DNA from 2 places in the Streptomyces sp. NPDC107538 genome. Region 2 is predicted to be linked to the other one. Evidence: riboswitches for the same ligand, from Rfam matches in the RefSeq annotation. Region 2 holds a riboswitch; the other holds the start of a gene.
The links. A riboswitch is a leader RNA that binds a small molecule or an ion and turns the genes downstream of it on or off. The one in region 2 is predicted to bind glycine.
Positions count from the first base shown of each region.

Region 1: another riboswitch for glycine. It lies ahead of gcvP (aminomethyl-transferring glycine dehydrogenase); the one in region 2 lies ahead of gcvT (glycine cleavage system aminomethyltransferase GcvT).

Region 1 is NZ_JBVKAY010000019.1:136,301-145,661, reverse strand. Features, by position in the region: gene ftsR (transcriptional regulator FtsR) at 1-522, shown strand, start outside; gene ACZ7MG_RS39570 (bifunctional nuclease family protein) at 607-1,080, shown strand; gene ACZ7MG_RS39565 (MerR family transcriptional regulator) at 1,376-2,059, shown strand; gene ACZ7MG_RS39560 (DNA polymerase IV) at 2,171-3,508, shown strand; gene ACZ7MG_RS39555 (PRC-barrel domain-containing protein) at 3,651-4,019, opposite strand; glycine riboswitch at 4,144-4,240, shown strand; gene gcvP (aminomethyl-transferring glycine dehydrogenase) at 4,413-7,298, shown strand; gene ACZ7MG_RS39545 (DUF5999 family protein) at 7,415-7,612, opposite strand; gene ACZ7MG_RS39540 (hypothetical protein) at 8,011-8,595, opposite strand; gene ACZ7MG_RS39535 (glutamate-cysteine ligase family protein) at 9,166-9,361, shown strand, end outside.
Region 2 is NZ_JBVKAY010000020.1:55,860-65,220, forward strand. Features, by position in the region: gene ACZ7MG_RS39830 (ABC transporter permease) at 1-393, opposite strand, end outside; gene ACZ7MG_RS39835 (ABC transporter substrate-binding protein) at 463-2,220, opposite strand; gene ACZ7MG_RS39840 (ABC transporter permease) at 2,278-3,276, opposite strand; gene ACZ7MG_RS39845 (enhanced serine sensitivity protein SseB C-terminal domain-containing protein) at 3,593-4,342, opposite strand; gene ACZ7MG_RS39850 (enhanced serine sensitivity protein SseB) at 4,478-5,254, opposite strand; gene ACZ7MG_RS39855 (AAA family ATPase) at 5,337-6,005, opposite strand; glycine riboswitch at 6,202-6,300, shown strand; glycine riboswitch at 6,301-6,407, shown strand; gene gcvT (glycine cleavage system aminomethyltransferase GcvT) at 6,446-7,576, shown strand; gene gcvH (glycine cleavage system protein GcvH) at 7,696-8,073, shown strand; gene glyA (serine hydroxymethyltransferase) at 8,103-9,361, shown strand, end outside.

The DNA of each region.
Region 1 (9,361 bases), on a different contig from region 2:
CACTATCTGCCGCTCAAGGTCATCCGCGAGCATCTGGAGGCCCTGGAGCGCGGTGAGGACGTACGGCTGCCGTCCGTGGGGCGTCAGCGTGACGTCGGTGACGGAGAGCGCCTGAGCGAGTTCTTCGGCTTCGGGGAGCCCGAGGAGCCCACGGCGGCCCGGATCGGGCGCGGCGAGCTGGTGGCCGGCGCCGGGATCGACGAGGAGCAGCTGGCCGAGTGGGAGTCGTACGGGCTGGTGGCCCCGCTGCCGGACGGGTCGTACGACGCCGAGTGCCTCACGGTCGCCACGCTTGTGGTGGAACTGGGGCGGTTCGGTATCGAGCCCCGGCATCTGCGGGTGATGCGGGCCGCCGCGGACCGGGAGGCGGGGCTCGTCGACCAGGTCGTGGCGCCCCTGCGGCTGCACCGTAATCCGCAGACCAGAGCGCATGCGGAGGACCGGACGAGGGAGCTGGCCGGGCTCACGGTCAAGCTGCACGCCGCGCTCGTCCAGAGCGCGCTGGGTGTGCGGCTCCGCTGAGGTGCGGTGTTCGCCCGTGGCGGATCGGTGGGCCGATCCGAGCCCGACTACCCAAACATCCCGAGCACGGCCTAGGGTTGCTGTGTGAACGAGCTCGATGTCGTAGGTGTCCGGGTCGAAATGCCCTCCAACCAACCGATCGTGCTCCTGCGCGAAGTGGGAGGCGACCGTTACCTCCCCATCTGGATCGGGCCGGGGGAGGCGACGGCGATCGCTTTCGCCCAGCAGGGCATGGCCCCCGCGCGGCCGCTGACCCACGACCTGTTCAAGGACGTGCTGGAGGCCGTCGGCCAGGAGCTCACGGAAGTGCGCATCACGGACCTGCGTGAGGGCGTCTTCTACGCGGAGCTGGTGTTCGCCAGTGGGGTCGAGGTGAGTGCGCGGCCTTCCGACGCCATAGCGCTGGCGCTGCGCACCGGGACGCCGATCTTCGGCAGTGACGGGGTGCTCGACGACGCGGGCATCGCGATCCCGGACGAGCAGGAGGACGAGGTGGAGAAGTTCCGCGAGTTCCTCGACCAGATCTCGCCCGAGGACTTCGGTACGAACAGCCAGTGAGGCCGGGCGGGCGGTCGTACGGGGCCGAGGGCCCTGACACCGCCCGTGGTGGTTCGCGGCGGTCGGACGGGCTCTCGGGCCGGTCAGGGTGCCCGATCGGGGCCCGGCACATGCCAGGCGCCCGTGCGCTGTCGGGCAGCTGCGCCGAAGCGCATTCGGCTAGCCTTCCCCCACGGGAGGGCACGCGAAACCACTCTCAGGGTGATTATCACTCGGCGTGGCGAGTGCGGTGGTCGTTGACGCGCCCCTGGTGGCTGCCTACCGTCGATAAGGCAGGTCAAGGACGGAGGTCGGCGTGAGAAGCAGCGGCGACGGTACGGCTGGGGGTGCCCCCGGACGCAGGCTGGGGGACGGCGGCCCGTACCCTCCCCCAGGCTCTCGGCTCCGCTCGGGCTGGGGGGACCCCCATCACGGCAGCGCGGCCGGTCACGTTCCACAGCGACCCGCGGCCGTGCAGGACGGCGCGGAAGCGACGCCCGAGCCGCACGAGCACGTCGGCTACCGCGGCCCCACCGCGTGCGCGGCCGCCGGGATCACCTACCGCCAGCTCGACTACTGGGCCCGTACCGGTCTCGTGGAGCCGAGTGTGCGGTCCGCCCAGGGGTCGGGGACGCAGCGGCTCTACAGCTTCCGGGACGTCGTCGTCCTGAAGATCGTGAAACGGTTCCTCGACACCGGGGTCTCGCTCCAGAACATCCGCACCGCCGTCCAGCACCTGCGGGAGCGGGGCTTCAGTGATCTGGAGCGGATGACGCTGATGAGCGACGGGGCGACGGTCTACGAGTGCACCTCGCCCGACGAGGTCCATGCCCTGCTTCAGGGCGGCCAGGGGGTCTTCGGGATCGCCGTCGGGGTGGTCTGGCGTGACGTGGAAAGCGCTCTCTCCCAGCTGCACGGGGAGCGGGTCGACACGGGGGAGACGCTCATGGGCCACAACCCGTCGGACGAGCTGGCGCGGCGGCGGAACCGGGCGGTCTGAGCGGTCGGGCCGCGGTCGAGCTCCCTCCCCACCGCGCCGAGAGGAGCGCCCCTCCCCGCAGCGGCTGAGCGGTACGGGGCATTGTCAGTGGTGTAGGGCAGCATCGGAGATGTGAGAACCGCGCCCACGATCCTGCATCTCGACATGGACGCCTTCTACGCCTCGGCGGAGCAGGCCTCCAAGCCGAGTCTGCGGGGGAAAGCCGTTGTGGTGGGCGGGCTCGGGCCGCGTGGGGTGGTCGCGACCGCCTCGTACGAGGCGCGGGCCTTCGGGGTGCACTCGGCGATGCCGATGGCGCAGGCGCGCCGGCTCGCGCCCAACGCCGCGTATCTCACGCCGCGCTTCTCGTTCTACCGGGCGATCAGTGATCAGGTCATGGGGCTGTTGCGTGATCTGTCGCCGCTCGTAGAGCCCCTGAGCCTGGACGAGGCGTTCGTGGACCTGGAGGCCGGGGGCGCGGCCTCGGACGAGGCGTCGGCGCGGCTGGTGGGGGTGCGGTTGCGGGCGGACATCCGGGCGGTGACCGCGCTGACCGGGTCCGTGGGGCTCGCGGCCTCCAAGATGCTCGCGAAGATCGCCTCCGAGCAGGCCAAGCCGGACGGGCTGGTGCTGATCGAGCCGGGGACCGAGCGGGAGCTGCTGGGGCCGATGTCCGTGCGGATCCTGCCGGGAGTGGGGCCGGCGACCGGCGATCATCTGCGGCGGGCGGGGATCACCACGGTCGAGGAGATCGTGGAGGCGGGGGAGGACGAGGCCGTACGGCTGCTGGGGAAGGCCCATGGGCACGGGCTGTACGCGATGGCGCTGGCGCGGGACGACCGGGCGGTGGTGGCCGAGCGGGACACGAAGTCGGTGTCGGTGGAGGACACGTACGACGTGGACATCCACGACCGGGTGCGGGTGCGGATGGAGGTGCAGCGGCTCGCGGACCGGTGTGTGCGCAGGTTGCGGGAGGCCGGGCTGTCGGGGCGGACGATCGTGCTGAAGGTGCGGCGCTACGACTTCTCGACGCTGACCCGGTCCGAGACCCTGCGGGGGCCCACGGACGATCCCGCGGTGGTGCGGGAGGCCGCCGGGCGGTTGCTGGAGTCCGTGGACACGACGGGTGGGGTGCGGTTGCTCGGGGTGGGGGTCAGTGGGCTCGCCGACTACACGCAGGAGGACCTGTTCGCGCAGGCGGCGGGGGAGCCGGAGTTCGTGGAGGAGGAGGCGGTGGCCGCGGAGGTGCCTGTGGCGGAGATGAGCGCGGGGGCCGAGCGGCAGTGGCGGGCCGGGCATGACGTGCGGCATGTCGAGTACGGGCACGGGTGGGTGCAGGGGAGTGGGCTGGGGCGGGTGACCGTGCGGTTCGAGAGGCCGGACGACTTGGGGCCCGGGCGTGTACGGACCTTCCGGACCGATGACCCGGGGCTGGAGCCGGCGGAGCCGTTGCCGTTGGTGCGGGGCTGAGGCCGCCGGGGTCGGGGGGTGGGGGTGGGGGTGACGAGGGTGGTCGGCTGCGGGTGTGTGGGGGTTCTCGCGCAGTTCCCCGCGCCCCTGAAAAACACGGTCCTGCGGGCCGGAGGCGTCGGGGCCAGCCTCGATTTTCGGGTCAGGCGTCGTCCTGGCCTGCCACGTGGCCGAAGTCGTGGTCCACGGGTGGGGGCGGGGCTATGTCGAGGCCGTAGTGGTGGTAGAGCTGGAGTTCTTGTTCGGGGGAGAGGTGGCGGCCCACGCCGAAGTCGGGGGCGTCCTTGATGAGGGCGCGGTCGAAGGGGACGTGGAGGGTGCCTTCGACGAGTTCGCTGGGCTCCAGGGGGACGAAGGCGTCGCGGCCGAAGAGGCCCATGCGTATCGCGGCCCACTCGGGGACGCCGGTCGCGTCGTCGAGGTAGACCTCGTCCACGGTGCCGATCTTGCTGCCTTTGCGGTCGAACGCCTTGCGGCCGATCAGATTGCGCGGATCGATGTCGGTCTGCACGGGCCCTCCATGTGGTCGCAAAGGGGTGGCGCATCGTGTCTCATCCCTACGAAAAGCCACATCGGGGGCGGCGGCCACTCGAAGACCCGTGCGTCGACCGCGCTGATACGCTGGCAGCGGCTGTCGACCCCGTGCGGGAGAGTCCTCCGGACACCATCCGGAGGCGCCGAAGGAGCAACTCCTCCCCGGAATCTCTCAGGCTCACGTACCGCACGGACGAGGTCACTCTGGAAAGCAGAGCGGGTGTCACGGCTTCCGCTCTCACCGACGGTGAAAGCCGGTCCGTACCTGGACCGGTGAAGCTCTCAGGTCGAGATGACAGAGGGGGAGGCCGTTCGGGCACCTGTGCCGTGGTGCCCCTCGAAGGTCGTGTCAGACCAGGAGGCCTCCGTAATGACCGCCCATCGCATTCCGCTCTCCGAACTCGAACAGGGAATCCCCTTCGAGCGGCGCCACATCGGCCCCGACGTCGAGGCCCGGGCCAAGATGCTCGCGCATGTCGGGTACGGCTCGCTCGACGAGCTGACGGCGGCCGCGGTCCCGGATGTGATCAAGAACGCCGAGGCGCTGGATCTGCCGGGCGCGCGCACCGAGGCCGAGGTCCTCGCCGAGCTGCGTTCGCTCGCGGACCGCAACCAGGTGCTGGGTTCCATGATCGGGCTCGGGTACTACGGGACGTTCACACCGCCCGTCATCCTGCGCAACGTGATGGAGAACCCGGCCTGGTACACCGCCTACACGCCGTACCAGCCCGAGATCTCCCAGGGACGGCTGGAGGCGCTGCTCAACTTCCAGACCGTCGTCGCCGAGCTGACCGGGCTGCCCACCTCCGGGGCCTCGCTGCTGGACGAGGGGACCGCCGCCGCCGAGGCCATGGCGTTGTCCCGGCGCATGGGGAAGAACAAGAAGGGGCTGTTCCTCGTCGACGCGGACGCGCTGCCGCAGACGATCGCCGTGATCGAGACCCGTGCCGAGCCGACCGGCGTCGAGGTCGTCGTGGCCGACCTCAGCCAGGGGATTCCGGCCGAGATCGCCTCCCGTGAGATCAACGGGGTGCTGCTGCAGTACCCGGGCGCCTCCGGTGTCGTACGTGATCTGAAGCCGGTCGTCGAGCAGGCGCACGAGCTCGGTGCGCTCGTCACCGTCGCCGCCGATCTGCTGGCCCTGACGCTGCTGGTCTCGCCCGGTGAGCTGGGGGCCGACATCGCGGTGGGGACGACGCAGCGGTTCGGTGTGCCGATGGGCTTCGGCGGGCCGCACGCGGGCTACATGGCCGTACAGGAGAAGTTCGCGCGCAGCCTGCCCGGGCGGCTCGTGGGCGTCTCCGTGGACGCGGACGGGCACAAGGCGTACCGGCTCGCCCTGCAGACGCGGGAGCAGCACATCCGCCGGGAGAAGGCGACCAGCAACATCTGTACGGCACAGGTGCTGCTCGCCGTGATGGCCGGGATGTACGCCGTCTACCACGGACCCGAGGGGCTGCGGACCATCGCCCGGCGTACGCACCGCTACGCCACGGTGCTCGCCGCGGGGCTCACCGCCGGTGGGATCGAGGTCGTACACGGGGCGTACTTCGACACGCTCACCGTGCGGGTGCCGGGACGGGCCGGTGAGGTCGTGGCCGCCGCCCGCGAACATGGCGTGAACCTGCACCTGGTGGACGCCGACCTGGTGTCGATCTCCTGCGACGAGACCACCACCCGGGCCCAGCTGGGCGCCGTATGGACCGCGTTCGGGGTGGAGGGGGACGTCGAGGCCCTCGACGCCGCGGCCGAGGACACGCTGCCCGAGGGGCTGCTGAGGTCGGACGACTACCTCACGCACCCGGTGTTCCACGAGTACCGCTCCGAGACCGCGATGCTGCGCTATCTGCGCCGGCTCGCCGACCGGGACTACGCGCTGGACCGGGGCATGATCCCGCTGGGCTCCTGCACGATGAAGCTCAACGCGACCACCGAGATGGAGCCGGTGACCTGGCCGGAGTTCGGGCAGCTGCACCCGTTCGCGCCCGCCGGGCAGGCGCAGGGGTATCTGACGCTCATCCGGGAGCTGGAGGAGCGGCTCGCGGAGGCCACCGGGTACGACAAGGTGTCGTTGCAGCCGAACGCGGGCTCGCAGGGTGAGCTGGCCGGGCTGCTGGCCGTACGTGGTTACCACCGGGCCAACGGGGACGAGCAGCGGGTCGTGTGCCTCATCCCGTCCTCCGCGCACGGCACCAACGCCGCGAGCGCCGTAATGGCAGGCATGAAGGTCGTCGTCGTGAAGACCGCCGAGGACGGTGAGATCGACGTCGAGGATCTGCGGGCGAAGATCGAGCAGTACCGCGACGAGTTGTCCGTGCTGATGATCACCTACCCGTCCACGCACGGGGTGTTCGAGGAGCATGTGGCCGACATCTGCGCGCAGGTGCACGACGCGGGCGGTCAGGTGTACGTCGACGGCGCCAACCTCAACGCGCTGGTGGGGCTCGCCAAGCCGGGGCACTTCGGTGGTGACGTCTCGCACCTCAACCTGCACAAGACGTTCTGCATCCCGCACGGCGGGGGTGGGCCGGGCGTCGGTCCGGTGGGGGTGCGCGAGCACCTGGCGCCGTACCTGCCCAACCACCCGCTGCAGCCCGCGGCCGGTCCGGAGACGGGCGTGGGCCCGATCTCGGCGGCGCCCTGGGGGTCGGCGGGCATCCTGCCGATCTCCTGGGCGTACGTCCGGCTCATGGGCGGTGAGGGGCTCAAGCGGGCCACGCAGGTGGCGGTGCTCAGCGCCAACTACATCGCCAAGCGGCTGGAGCCGCACTACCCGGTGCTGTACACCGGCCCCGGCGGGCTCGTGGCGCACGAGTGCATCGTCGATCTGCGGCCGCTGGCCAAGTCGACCGGGGTGAGCGTCGACGACATCGCCAAGCGGCTGATCGACTACGGCTTCCACGCGCCGACGATGTCGTTCCCCGTGGCCGGGACGCTGATGATCGAGCCGACCGAGTCGGAGGACCTCGGCGAGCTGGACCGGTTCTGTGACGCGATGATCGCGATCCGCGCGGAGATCGAGAAGGTCGGCTCGGGCGAGTGGCCGGCGGACGACAACCCGCTGCGCAACGCCCCGCACACCGCCGCCGCGCTCGGCGGCGACTGGGAGCACGCCTACACGCGCGCGGAGGCCGTCTTCCCGGCCGGGGTCTCGCCCGCCGACAAGTACTGGCCGCCGGTGCGCCGGATCGACCAGGCCTACGGTGACCGGAACCTGGTCTGCTCCTGCCCGCCGCTGGACGCTTACGAAGAGTAGTCGGACGCGGATACGCGTCGGGGCCGGTTCGGAGAGTGCTTCTCCGGCCGGCCCCTCTTCTGTCCGGGCGGACGTCCTGTGCGGGGACGCTCACCCTGTGCGCACGTGAGTGCGGCTCAGGCGGCTGTCACCACGCCCATCGGGCGGTGCGGTGCGATGATCTGGCCGTCCGGCAGGAGCTCACCGGTGTCCTCGAAGAGCAGAACGCCGTTGCAGAGCAGGCTCCATCCCTGCTCCGGGTGGTGCGCCACGAGTCGGGCGCCTTCCCGGTCGGCGGACTCGGCAGTCGGGCACAGTGGCTGGTGCTGGCACATGGTTGTTGGGATCTTTCGGTTTGTCGTGTGGTCTGAGATGGCTGGTTTGTCTGTCCCGCGGCTTGATGCCCCGTTCATGGCCGCCCCCCGTTGATAAATCGGTCCGGTCCCAGTGTTGCCCCACGGGCGTCAATCCGCAGGCATTTCGCAGCACGGCTTCTTCACAGGTTGATGACGCAACCCTCGCGCGGACGGTTCATCCCAACCGTACTGTCCCTTCGGGTGGTTCACCGTGGTCGGATGGGGCTAGTCCGGCGGGGGAAGGGCGAGCGAATAGCTCGTACGAGCGTATTGGCGCCCGAAAGAGCGGGAATTCTCGGTAACGGAAAACAAGGGCCCCGCCGCCGGTATATCGGCGGCGGGGCACGAGCGGTACGTGGGGCGGAGTGGCCCTGATTTCAGGCGGGCGATCCGAGGAGTGGGGCGGGTGTCAGCCGGGTGGTCAGCACCGGGAGGAGATCGGCGACCGGGTGTGGGCGGTGGGCGGCGATGCCGGGCGGTGCGGGCGCCAGCGGGACCAGCAGGTCGGTGGGTGCCGGGTGGCCGGTGGCGCCGTCGGCGGTGGGGTCGGCGTGCAGCCAGAGCGTGAGCATGTACAGCTCGGGCACCGACAGCAGGCGTGGTTGGTAGGGCTGCTGCATGACCTCGGCCTGGCGCAGGGCGCGCTCGGTGGAGGTGATGTACGGGCCCTCGAAGAAGTGCGAGAACGCCCAGCCGTCCGGGGTCAGCCGGGTCTCGGCGGCGGCCACGGCGCGGTCGCCGCAGCGGATCAGGAACCGCCATCCGGTGAGCCGGGTGGCGCCCGTGCCCTCCGGGGTGATCCGGTCGAGCACATGGACGGGCAGCGGGAGTTCGGGTGTGGCCGGACCCTGGGCGTTCTTCAGGGCGGGGGTTCGCGCCTCGTGGACGGCGGTGGGAGAACCGAGTGCCGTGAGGACGGTGCGCAGGGCGGGCGCGGGAGCCGGGGGGACATGCAGCGGCATGGTGGGTCGCCTCTCAATTCGACAGGCACGGTGGCGCGAGGGCGGGGGCGGACGGCGCTGTCAGCTCTCGGGGATCGGAGAGACGGATGCCCGGGGTCCGGTGCGTGGGTCGGGTCCGCCGCCCTGGGCCTGACGGCAGGACCGAGGACCGCGGGTGCCGGCTCTCAGCCTCGTTTGCGGAGTTTATACGACACGTGTTCAGCTGAGGTTTCGTCTAGCCGTTCCGAATATGAAGAGCAAGGCGGTATCCGGTCTCCGGAACACGGACGTCACCCCGCTTTTCCAGGGGGGTGCGTCGGTGACCTCGGATTACCCTCGCGTAGCGGACGGCCGGTTCTCGTCGGCGCTTTTCACGAAAGCATCCAGGGTAGAAAGCGCGTGCTCATTCTTGCCCGCTGAATGTGCCAGAAGCACGCCGAGTGAATAAGGTCGGAGGTGACCGCGCTCAGCCTAGCGTGTGCAGGTCGCGCGTAGGACGTTATCGGTGGCTCTGCCTGGGCATCATCATCCGTGGACCTGGGACAGCAGTGGCCGGTTCGTCGGCCTGCCCATCCGAGGAGGGATACTTCGATGGGGGAGAAGGTCGTGGCGGGGCCGTTTGGCCTCTCTGATCGCCAGCAGTACCGCGACAAGCTCCGGCAGTGCCTGGCGGGGCTGGCGCGGCTGCTGGAGGAGAAGCGGTTCGACCGCCCCAAGAACCTCATGGGTGTGGAGATCGAGCTGAACCTCGTCGACGGCGACGGTCAGCCGAGAATGATGAATGCGC
Region 2 (9,361 bases):
CCACAGCACGGCGGCACCGGCCGCGAGCGAGATCGTCACGGGGAGCCGGCTGGTGAGCTGCGGCCAGACCTCCAGGTGGTCCTTGAAGGAGTAGCCGAAGCAGGGCGCGTCGCAGCGGACCGTGGTGGGACCGAGGTCGTACGTGGCACCGGAGACGATCCCCTTGAGGAAGTTCCAGTACTGCTCGTAGACCGGCTGGTCCAGGCCGAGGTTCCGCTTGACCGCCGCGATGTCCTCGGGCGTGGGGTTCTTGCCGATGTACTGCTGTGCCAGCTGGTCGACGGACTGCCCGGCGAGCTTCGGCAGGATGAAGAAGATGCCGAAGGTGACCGCGGTGACGACGAGCAGCAGGATCACCGCCGCGATCGTCCGGCGGAGGATGTACGAGATCACGAGGACCGGCGCCGGCGCCCGCGGGTGTGTTCACCCGCGGGCGCCAATGCCTTCACCTGCCTTCCGGGGCTACTTCTTTTCCGTGGTGCCGACGTTGAGGTAGTCGTACTGACCGCTGAAGGCCGAGGACGACACCAGGTTGGTGGCGTACGGCGAGCGGTACAGCAGGACCTTGAAGTAGGTCAGCGGCACGATGGCGGCCTGCTCCATGACCTTCTTGTCGACCTCGGTGTACGCGGCGGTGCGGGCGGCCTCGTCGGTGTTGCCGATCGCGTCGTCCAGCAGCTTGTTGATCGCCGGGTCGTCCAGCTCGGACAGGTTGGTGTTACCGGACTGACCGATGGCCTTGCCGTGCACGATCTGCTGCAGGAAGCCGTAGCCGGTGGGCCAGTCGGAGCCCCACTGCATCATGATCAGACCGATGTTGTTCTTCTTGTTGAACGAGGGCACACCCGCGTAGTCGGAGAAGTACTTGCCCGAGGGGTACTGCTTGATGTCGGCCTCGATACCGACCTTCTTCAGCGCCTCGACGACCGCGGTGGCCGCGTCGACCTCGCCCTGCCGGTCGGTGCGCGCGGAGATGGAGGTCTTGAAGCCGCCCTCCTTGCCACAGGCCTTCAGGTGCTCCTTGGCCTTGGTGACGTCACCCTTGTTGTCCGGGGTGGCGTACAGGTCGTCCTTCGCGTAGCCCGAGACATCGGTGGGCAGGACGGTGGAGGCGACGTCACCGCGGATCGGGCCGCCCATCGCGGTCTGCACGGCGACCTTGTCGATCGCGTACTCGACGGCCTTGCGGCACTCGATGTTGTCGAACGGCGCGACCTTGGTGTTGATCGCCGTGTAGACCAGACGCCCGCCGAGCGCGTTGTCGGTGTTGGCCAGCTGGTCCTTGTCCTTGAGGACCTGGGCCTGGGTCTGGGCGTCGACACCGGTGCCCTGGATGTCGATCATGGTGTCGCCGGCCATGACGTCCTTGTCGATGGTGGCCTTGTTGACCTTCAGGTTCACCACGATCTTGTCCGGGTACTGCTTGCGCAGCGGGTCCGTCTTGGCGTCCCACTGGTCGTTGCGCACCAGGACGATCTGCTTGCCCTCCTCGTACTTCTCGAACTTGTACGAGCCGGAGGAGACGACCTTCTTGGTGTAGTCGACGCCGGTGTCCTTGGCCTTCGGCACCGGAGCCGTCTGCGGCATGCTCGCCAGGTAGTCGAACTCGGAGAACGCCTTGTTCAGCTTGAAGACGATCGTGTGGTCGTCCGGCGTCTCGATGGAGGCGATGCCCTTGTCGCTCTTGTCCTCGTAGGGGCCCTTGTACTTGTCCGGGTCGTCCAGCATCTGCTGGAAGTAGTTCGGACCGAGGGACAGCACGTCACGCGCGAAGTTCGAGCGCTCCACGGCGTACTTGACGTCCTTGGAGGTGACCGCGGTGCCGTCCTCGTACTTGACGCCCTGACGGATCTTGTACGTCCAGGTCTTGCCGCCGTCGCTGGGCGTGCCCGCGCTCTCGGCCAGGTCGGGGACGAGCTCGTTGCCCTTCTCGCCGGGGCCGGGCTTGAACGTCATGAGCGGACGCGCGTAGAGGCGGCTGAAGTTGAAGCCGTACGCGTAGTACATGTTGCCCGGGTCGAGGGACTCGGGGGTGTCGGTGCTGGCGTAGGTGACCGTGCCGCCCTTGTGGTCGGACTCGTTGACGACACCCTTGGTCGCGGCGTTGGCGCCGGCGCCCTTGGGGGCGTCGTCCGTGCCGTCATCCGCCTTGCTGCACGCGGACAGAAGCAGTCCGGCGGCGCTCGCAACCGCGACCGCGGCCATTGCTGACCTTCGCATGATGGTCGGTTTCCCCTTCGTAGTTGGACAGTTGTGTGGGACGACAGACCGCAGACGTCAGCGGCTGCGGGGGTCGAGGGCGTCCCGGAGGCCGTCACCGAGAAGGTTGAAGGCCAGCACCGTGATGAAGATCGCGAGGCCGGGAACGATCATGTACTGCGGGTCGACCTCGAAGAAGTCGACCGCCTGGTTGAGCATGCCGCCCCAGGAGGCCTGCGGCGGCTGGATACCGACGCCGAGGAAGCTCAGCGACGCCTCGAAGATGATGTTCGTCGGGATGAGCAGCGTCGAGTAGACGATGATCGGCGCGACGAGGTTGGGCAGCAGTTCCTTGAACAGGACGTACGGGCCGCCGGCCCCCATGCCCCGCGAGGCGTCGATGAACTCGCGCTCGCGCAGGGCCAGGGTCTGACCGCGCACGATGCGTCCCATGTACGGCCAGTTGAAGAAACCGATCACGAAGATCAGCACCGTGATGTGCAGCGGCAGCCCTTCGAGACCGAAGGCACCGCCCTGCAGCGTCGCGGAGATGGCGATCGCGAACAGCAGCAGCGGGAACGCCAGGAAGGTGTCCATCAGCCGGCTGACGACCGTGTCCACCCGGCCGCCGTAGTAGCCGGCGACCAGGCCGAGCACCACACCGATGGCGTTGGACAGGAGCGTCGCACCGAAGGCCACCACCAGGGAGACCCAGGAGCCCTCCAGGATGCGGGCGAGGATGTCGCGGCCGAACTTCGGCTCGACACCGAGCGGATGGTCCCAGCTCATCCCGCCGAAGTCGCCCTTGGGCAGGGAGGTGTTGGGGTCGATCAGGTCCTGGTTGAAGGCGTTGGGGTCGAGCCCCAGCATCGCCTGCAGCGGCCTGGAGAGCGCCGCGATCAGGATCAGCAGGACGACGACGACTCCGCCGGCCACCGCCACCTTGTCGCGCTTGAAGCGGGTCCAGGCGATCTGGCCGAGCGAACGGCCCTCGATCTTCTTCGCCTCGACGCCCTGCAGCACGGCTTCGGGCTGTGCCTCGGCCTGCGATCCGGTCGTCTCAATGGGTGCGGTCATCGTCCCTCGTGCTTGCCCGTGCCGGTGGTTGCCGACTGTGCCGTGCGGCCGCCCGGGTCTGCGGTGCGGTCCGTCACCACTGCTGCTCTCTTGCTCTGTGACTACTGATGGGTACGAGAGGAGGTACGGCACCGAACTTCACCGCATGAACAGCGTGTTCGCCGGATCCCCCCATCGCTCTGGGGGAGTCTTCAACGGTCGCGCGATCAGGCACCAGACTTGGCGACGAAAGTATGCGCAACCGTGATGTGGCCAGCAGGGTTCCGCTATGCGGACGTGACGCTCTGTTGAGCGGTGGAAACCGCCCCCGTGCGGCTCAGTAGCCGCCGGGGTAGCCGTACCCGCCCGCCGCCGGGGCCTGGGCGGGGGCGGCGTGGGCCTCGCGGTCGTAGAAGGGGCGGGCGCCGGCCCGCAGCCACATGGCGACCGGGTCGTACTCGTCGGACATGGCGACCGTGGAGACGGGCAGGCCGTCCGGGACCGCGCCGATGGACTGCTGCATCATCGCGCGCACCGAGTCCACGGCGGGCGGTGAGGTGTCGTACACGTCGAGGCCGATGGCCAGATACGGCGCGCCGAGCGCGGGCTGCACCCAGGCGCGGCGCAGCGAGCGCACGGCGGGGGTGCGGTGGGCGTTCTGCGTGAGCAGGGCGTAGAACTGCGGGATCTCGATGCCCGGGTCGGAGAGCCGCAGCGGGCCCGCGGGCTGCCGCTCCAGGCCGGTGGCGATCCGGCGCAGATCGAGCCAGGGGATGCCGACGCCGCCGCCCGGCGCGTGCGGGTTGAGCCAGAGGCCGTAGTGGTCGGGGTAGAGGGTGCGGGCCACGTCGAGGCCGTCGACCACCTCGTAACTGCGGTTCCAGCCACTGGCGGAGAGTTCCTGGGCGGAGGTGACGCAGGGGGCGTAGTTGAAGCCGTCGACCTCCATGTTCCCGTACTGGGCGTCCGGGGAGCCGGCCTGGCCGTGCCAGAGCAGCATCCAGATCTGGCCGGAGGCGGGGGTGGCGAGGGCACGCAGCAGCGCCTCGTAGGCGTCGTAACGCCCGGGGGTCACCTGGCGCAGCATGTGCTCGACGTGGCCGCTGCCGCTCACGTTTGGCCGCCCTTCGGTGTTGGACCTTGGTTTTGGGAACAGCTTAGGTGGTGGACAGGTTGAGCCAGTCGGGGCTCGGGGGTTACGGACACCGGACAGGCGCGCTGGTCAGTAGCCCTGTTGGTAGAAGGGGCGGACCTTTTCGCGGAGCCAGTCGCCCACCGGGTCCTGGGCCACGTCCAGGAAGACCATGTTGACGGGCCAGGGGACGGGGGCCTTGGCGAGGGCTCGGCCGAGGGCGGCCAGGGGGAGGGCGCGGTCGGCCTCCCAGGAGACCAGGTCGACGCCGATGAACATGACGGGGTCGGCGGTCTCGATGGTGGCGAGGCAGCGGCGGGCGGAGAGGACGGCTCCGGTGGCGGCGAACTCGGCGGACGCGGCGGCGAGGAAGTCGACGGGGTCGTCCTGCCAGTCCGGTTCGTGGAGCCGGACCCGGGCGCCGTTCGCCGAGCCGTCGAGCGGGGTGCGCCCGGCCCGGCACAGTTCGGCCACGGCAGGCGGCGGCAGCGGGATGCCCACGACACCGTCCGGGTTGAGGGCGAGGCCGATCTGCGGGGGCAGCCCGCGCGCGAACTCAACGGCCGGGGCGATCGTGTACGACATGTGGTTGCCGACGACCTGGCGGAACTGCTCCTCGGAGCTGAAGACCGGTACGTACGCCTGCCCGTCGAACTCCATGGTCGGCAGGTCCAGCTGACCGCTCCGCGGCCCGCCGCCCTCCGGCAGCGGCACCCAGACGAAGCTGCGGGCCAGCACCTCCACGATCCGGGCCCCGGCCTGGGGCACCCCGAGCGAGGCGGACAGCACCTCCTCCAGCTCGTTGCCGGGCCACCCGCCGTGCCCATGGGGATACGCCTGTGCCGGAAAGTCCGCCGGGAAGTCCATCTGCTGCCTACCGCTTTGCTCCGTGATGCTGTTGTAGCTGCACCTTAATTGCTTCCGGCCCGGGAGCGCGCCCCTCCAGGGCTCACCCCACGAAGTCGATCCGCTTCAGGACGTCCGCGGCGGCACGGTCGATGATCACCGCGGCCCCGCACCCCTGGGGCAGCCTCCCCTTCTCCACGGCCCGCAGCAGCCGGGTCATCGCACCCCGGTGCCGGGCGAACGCGTACCGTGACACCCCCCGCCCGCGCTCCCGCTGTCCGTCCCGCGCCTCCCCGGGCGTGACGTCCAGCAGCAGCAGGTGCAGGGTGCCGCCGCGCCGGCGGGCCTCGCGCGCGAGCCAGCTGCGGACCCACGCCTGCGCCCCGCAGTCGTGGACGACGACGCCCTCCCCCGAGCGGAGAGCGCGCCGCAGCCCCGCGTAGTGCGCGAGGCGCACGAAGGGCCGGTAGGCCGCGTACGGCAGGTGGCGGGCGAAGCGCGCGTCGAAGCGGTCGCGGGTGTCCTGGGAGTCGATCCGGACGCCGGGCACGGCCCGTCGCATCAGGGTCGACTTGCCGCTGCCGGGGAGCCCGGTGACCACCACCAGGTCCTCCGGGCCGAAGGACAGTCCGTGCGGGCTGCGCCCGGCACGCTCCCTGAGGTCCCGGACGACCGCCCTCGGGAACGGGCCGCACGCCTCACCGACCGGTGCGACGGGCTGCTTGGGCATCGCGATGCCCGACGTCGTCGCATACGCCGTGGTCCTGTTCACCGTGACCGTCCTCCCCAGGGGTATGGAGGTCCCATCCCCACAGACTGTAAAGAGAAGGTAATGCCCGATCCCTCCTGGTTCAGTCCTCGTATTGCCACAAGAGTGCTACGGACCGCCGTGTCTGCCTTGAAAGCTCCCCCTGCCGCCCCACGTCGATGCGTGCGATGATGTCCGCGCCAACTGCATACCGGCCGCTTGAATCCGCGCGGGAGAGTTCCCAGCAGCACTTCGCTGGGGCGCCGAAGGAGCAAGTCCCTCCCTTGAATCTCTCAGGCCCCGTTACCGCGCGGGCGAGGCACATCTGAAAAGCGGGCCGCCCCTCCGGTGGCCCCACCCAAGGTGCAAGTCATGTCCCCCGCGGTCATGGCGAACCTCTCAGGTTCCGATGACAGATGGGGAGGATCGACCTCGCCCGTCATGCCTTGGGAGACAACCGTCCGATGAGCAGTGAACCCCGCCTGACCGCGCTCGACGCCCTGCATCGCTCGCTCGGCGCGACGATGACCGACTTCGCCGGCTGGGACATGCCCCTGCGCTACGGCTCCGAGCGCGACGAGCACATCGCCGTCCGTACGCGGGCCGGACTCTTCGACCTCTCCCACATGGGCGAGATCACGGTGACCGGACCGGGGGCCGCGGCCCTCTTGGACCACGCCCTCGTGGGGAACATCGGGAGCGTCGGCGTCGGCCGGGCCCGCTACACCATGATCTGCCGCGAGGACGGCGGCATCCTCGACGACCTGATCCTCTACCGGCTGGACGACACCGAGGCCGGTTCCTCGACCTACCTGGTCGTCGCGAACGCCTCCAACGCCCAGGTGGTGCTGGACGCGCTCGTGGAGCGCTCCGCCGGCTTCGACGCCGAGGTGCGCGACGACCGCGACGCGTACGCGCTGCTCGCCGTCCAGGGCCCGGAGTCACCCGGGATCCTCAGGTCCCTCACCGACGCCGACCTCGACGGCCTGAAGTACTACGCGGGGCTGCCCGGCACGGTCGCCGGGGTCCCGGCGCTGATCGCGCGCACCGGGTACACCGGCGAGGACGGCTTCGAGCTGTTCGTGAAGCCGGAGCACGCCGTCGAGCTGTGGCAGGCACTGACCAAGGCGGGCGAGGGCGTCGGCCTGGTGCCCTGCGGGCTGTCCTGCCGGGACACGCTGCGCCTGGAGGCGGGGATGCCGCTGTACGGGCATGAGCTGTCCACCTCGCTGACGCCCTTCGACGCCGGGCTCGGGCGGGTCGTGAAGTTCGAGAAGGAGGGCGACTTCGTCGGGCGTACGGCGCTGGCCGAGGCCGCCGAGAAGGCGGAGACCGCCCCGCCGCGCGTCCTCGTCGGCCTCGTCGCCGAGGGCCGCCGGGTGCCGCGCGCCGGGTACCCGGTCGTCGCCGGTGGCGAGGTCGTCGGAGAGGTCACCTCCGGGGCGCCCTCCCCGACCCTGGGGAAGCCCATCGCCATGGCGTACGTCGACGCCACGCACGCCGCGCCGGGCACCACCGGTGTGGGTGTGGACATCCGGGGCAGCCACGAACCGTACGAGGTCGTGGCGCTGCCGTTCTACAAGCGCCAGAAGTAGACACTGGGCGCGAGGTCGTCCGCCCCGGGCGTGACCCCGCGCACCTTTCCGCTGCTCATCAGCGGTCTCAGCAGTCCCCCCTTCATCAGCACTCCCCCGCGTACAGGAGAATTCAGGCCATGAGCAACCCCCAGCAGCTGCGCTACAGCAAGGAGCACGAGTGGCTGTCGGGCGCCGAGAACGGCGTCTCGACGGTCGGCATCACGGAGTTCGCGGCGAACGCGCTCGGCGATGTCGTCTACGCCCAGCTTCCCGAGGTGGGCTCCACGGTGACCGCGGGCGAGACCTGTGGCGAACTGGAGTCCACGAAGTCGGTCAGCGACCTGTACTCGCCGGTCTCCGGTGAGATCACCGAGATCAACGAGGACGTCGTCAGCGACCCGTCGCTGGTGAACACCGCCCCGTTCGAGGGCGGTTGGCTGTTCAAGGTACGTGTCGCGGAGGAGCCGGACGATCTGCTCTCCGCCGACGAGTACGTCGCCCACACCGCCGGCTGAGAAGACTTGAGAGTACTGAGGTCGTACGCATGTCGCTTCTGAACACGCCCCTGCACGAGCTGGATCCGGAGGTCGCCGCCGCCGTCGACGCCGAGCTGAACCGCCAGCAGTCGACCCTGGAGATGATCGCCTCGGAGAACTTCGCTCCGGTCGCGGTGATGGAGGCCCAGGGCACGGTCCTCACCAACAAGTACGCCGAGGGCTACCCGGGCCGCCGCTACTACGGCGGCTGCGAGCACGTCGACGTCACCGAGCAGATCGCCATCGACCGGGTGAAGGATCTGTTCGGCGCCGAGTACGCCAACGTCCAGCCGCACTCGGGGGCCTCCGCCAACCAGGCCGCGCTGTTCGCGCTGGCCCAGCCCGGCGACACGATCCTCGGGCTGGACCTCGCCCACGGCGGGCACCTGACCCACGGGATGCGGCTGAACTTCTCCGGCAAGCAGTTCGACGTGGTCGCGTACCACGTCGACACCGCCACCGGGCTGGTGGACATGGCCGAGCTGGAGAAGCTCGCCAAGGAGCACCGGCCGAAGGTGATCATCGCGGGCTGGTCGGCGTACCCGCGTCAGCTGGACTTCGCGGAGTTCCGGCGGATCGCCGACGAGGTCGGCGCCCGTCTGTGGGTGGACATGGCGCACTTCGCCGGTCTGGTCGCGGCCGGGCTGCACCCGAACCCGGTGCCGTACGCCGATGTCGTCACCTCCACGACCCACAAGACGCTCGGCGGCCCCCGCGGCGGGATCATCCTCGCCAAGAAGGAGTTCGCGAAGAAGCTCAACTCCTCGGTGTTCCCCGGCTTCCAGGGTGGTCCGCTGGAGCACGTCATCGCGGCGAAGGCGGTGTCCTTCAAGGTCGCGGCGAGCGAGGAGTTCAAGGAGCGGCAGCGGCGTACGGTCGACGGTGCCCGCATCCTCGCCGAGCGGCTGACGGCTCCGGACGCGCGCGAGGCCGGGGTCGACGTGCTGTCCGGCGGTACCGACGTGCATCTGATCCTGGTCGACCTGCGCGCCTCCGAGCTGGACGGGCAGCAGGCCGAGGACCGCCTCCACGAGGTCGGCATCACGGTCAACCGCAACGCCGTCCCGAACGACCCGCGGCCGCCGATGGTGACCTCCGGGCTGCGTATCGGCACCCCCGCCCTGGCCACCCGCGGCTTCACCGCCGAGGACTTCGCCGAGGTCGCCGATGTCATCGCCGAGGCGCTGAAGCCGGCGTACGACGTGGAGGCGCTGAAGGCCCGGGTCAAGGCGCTCGCGGACAAGCACCCGCTGTACCCGGGGCTGGG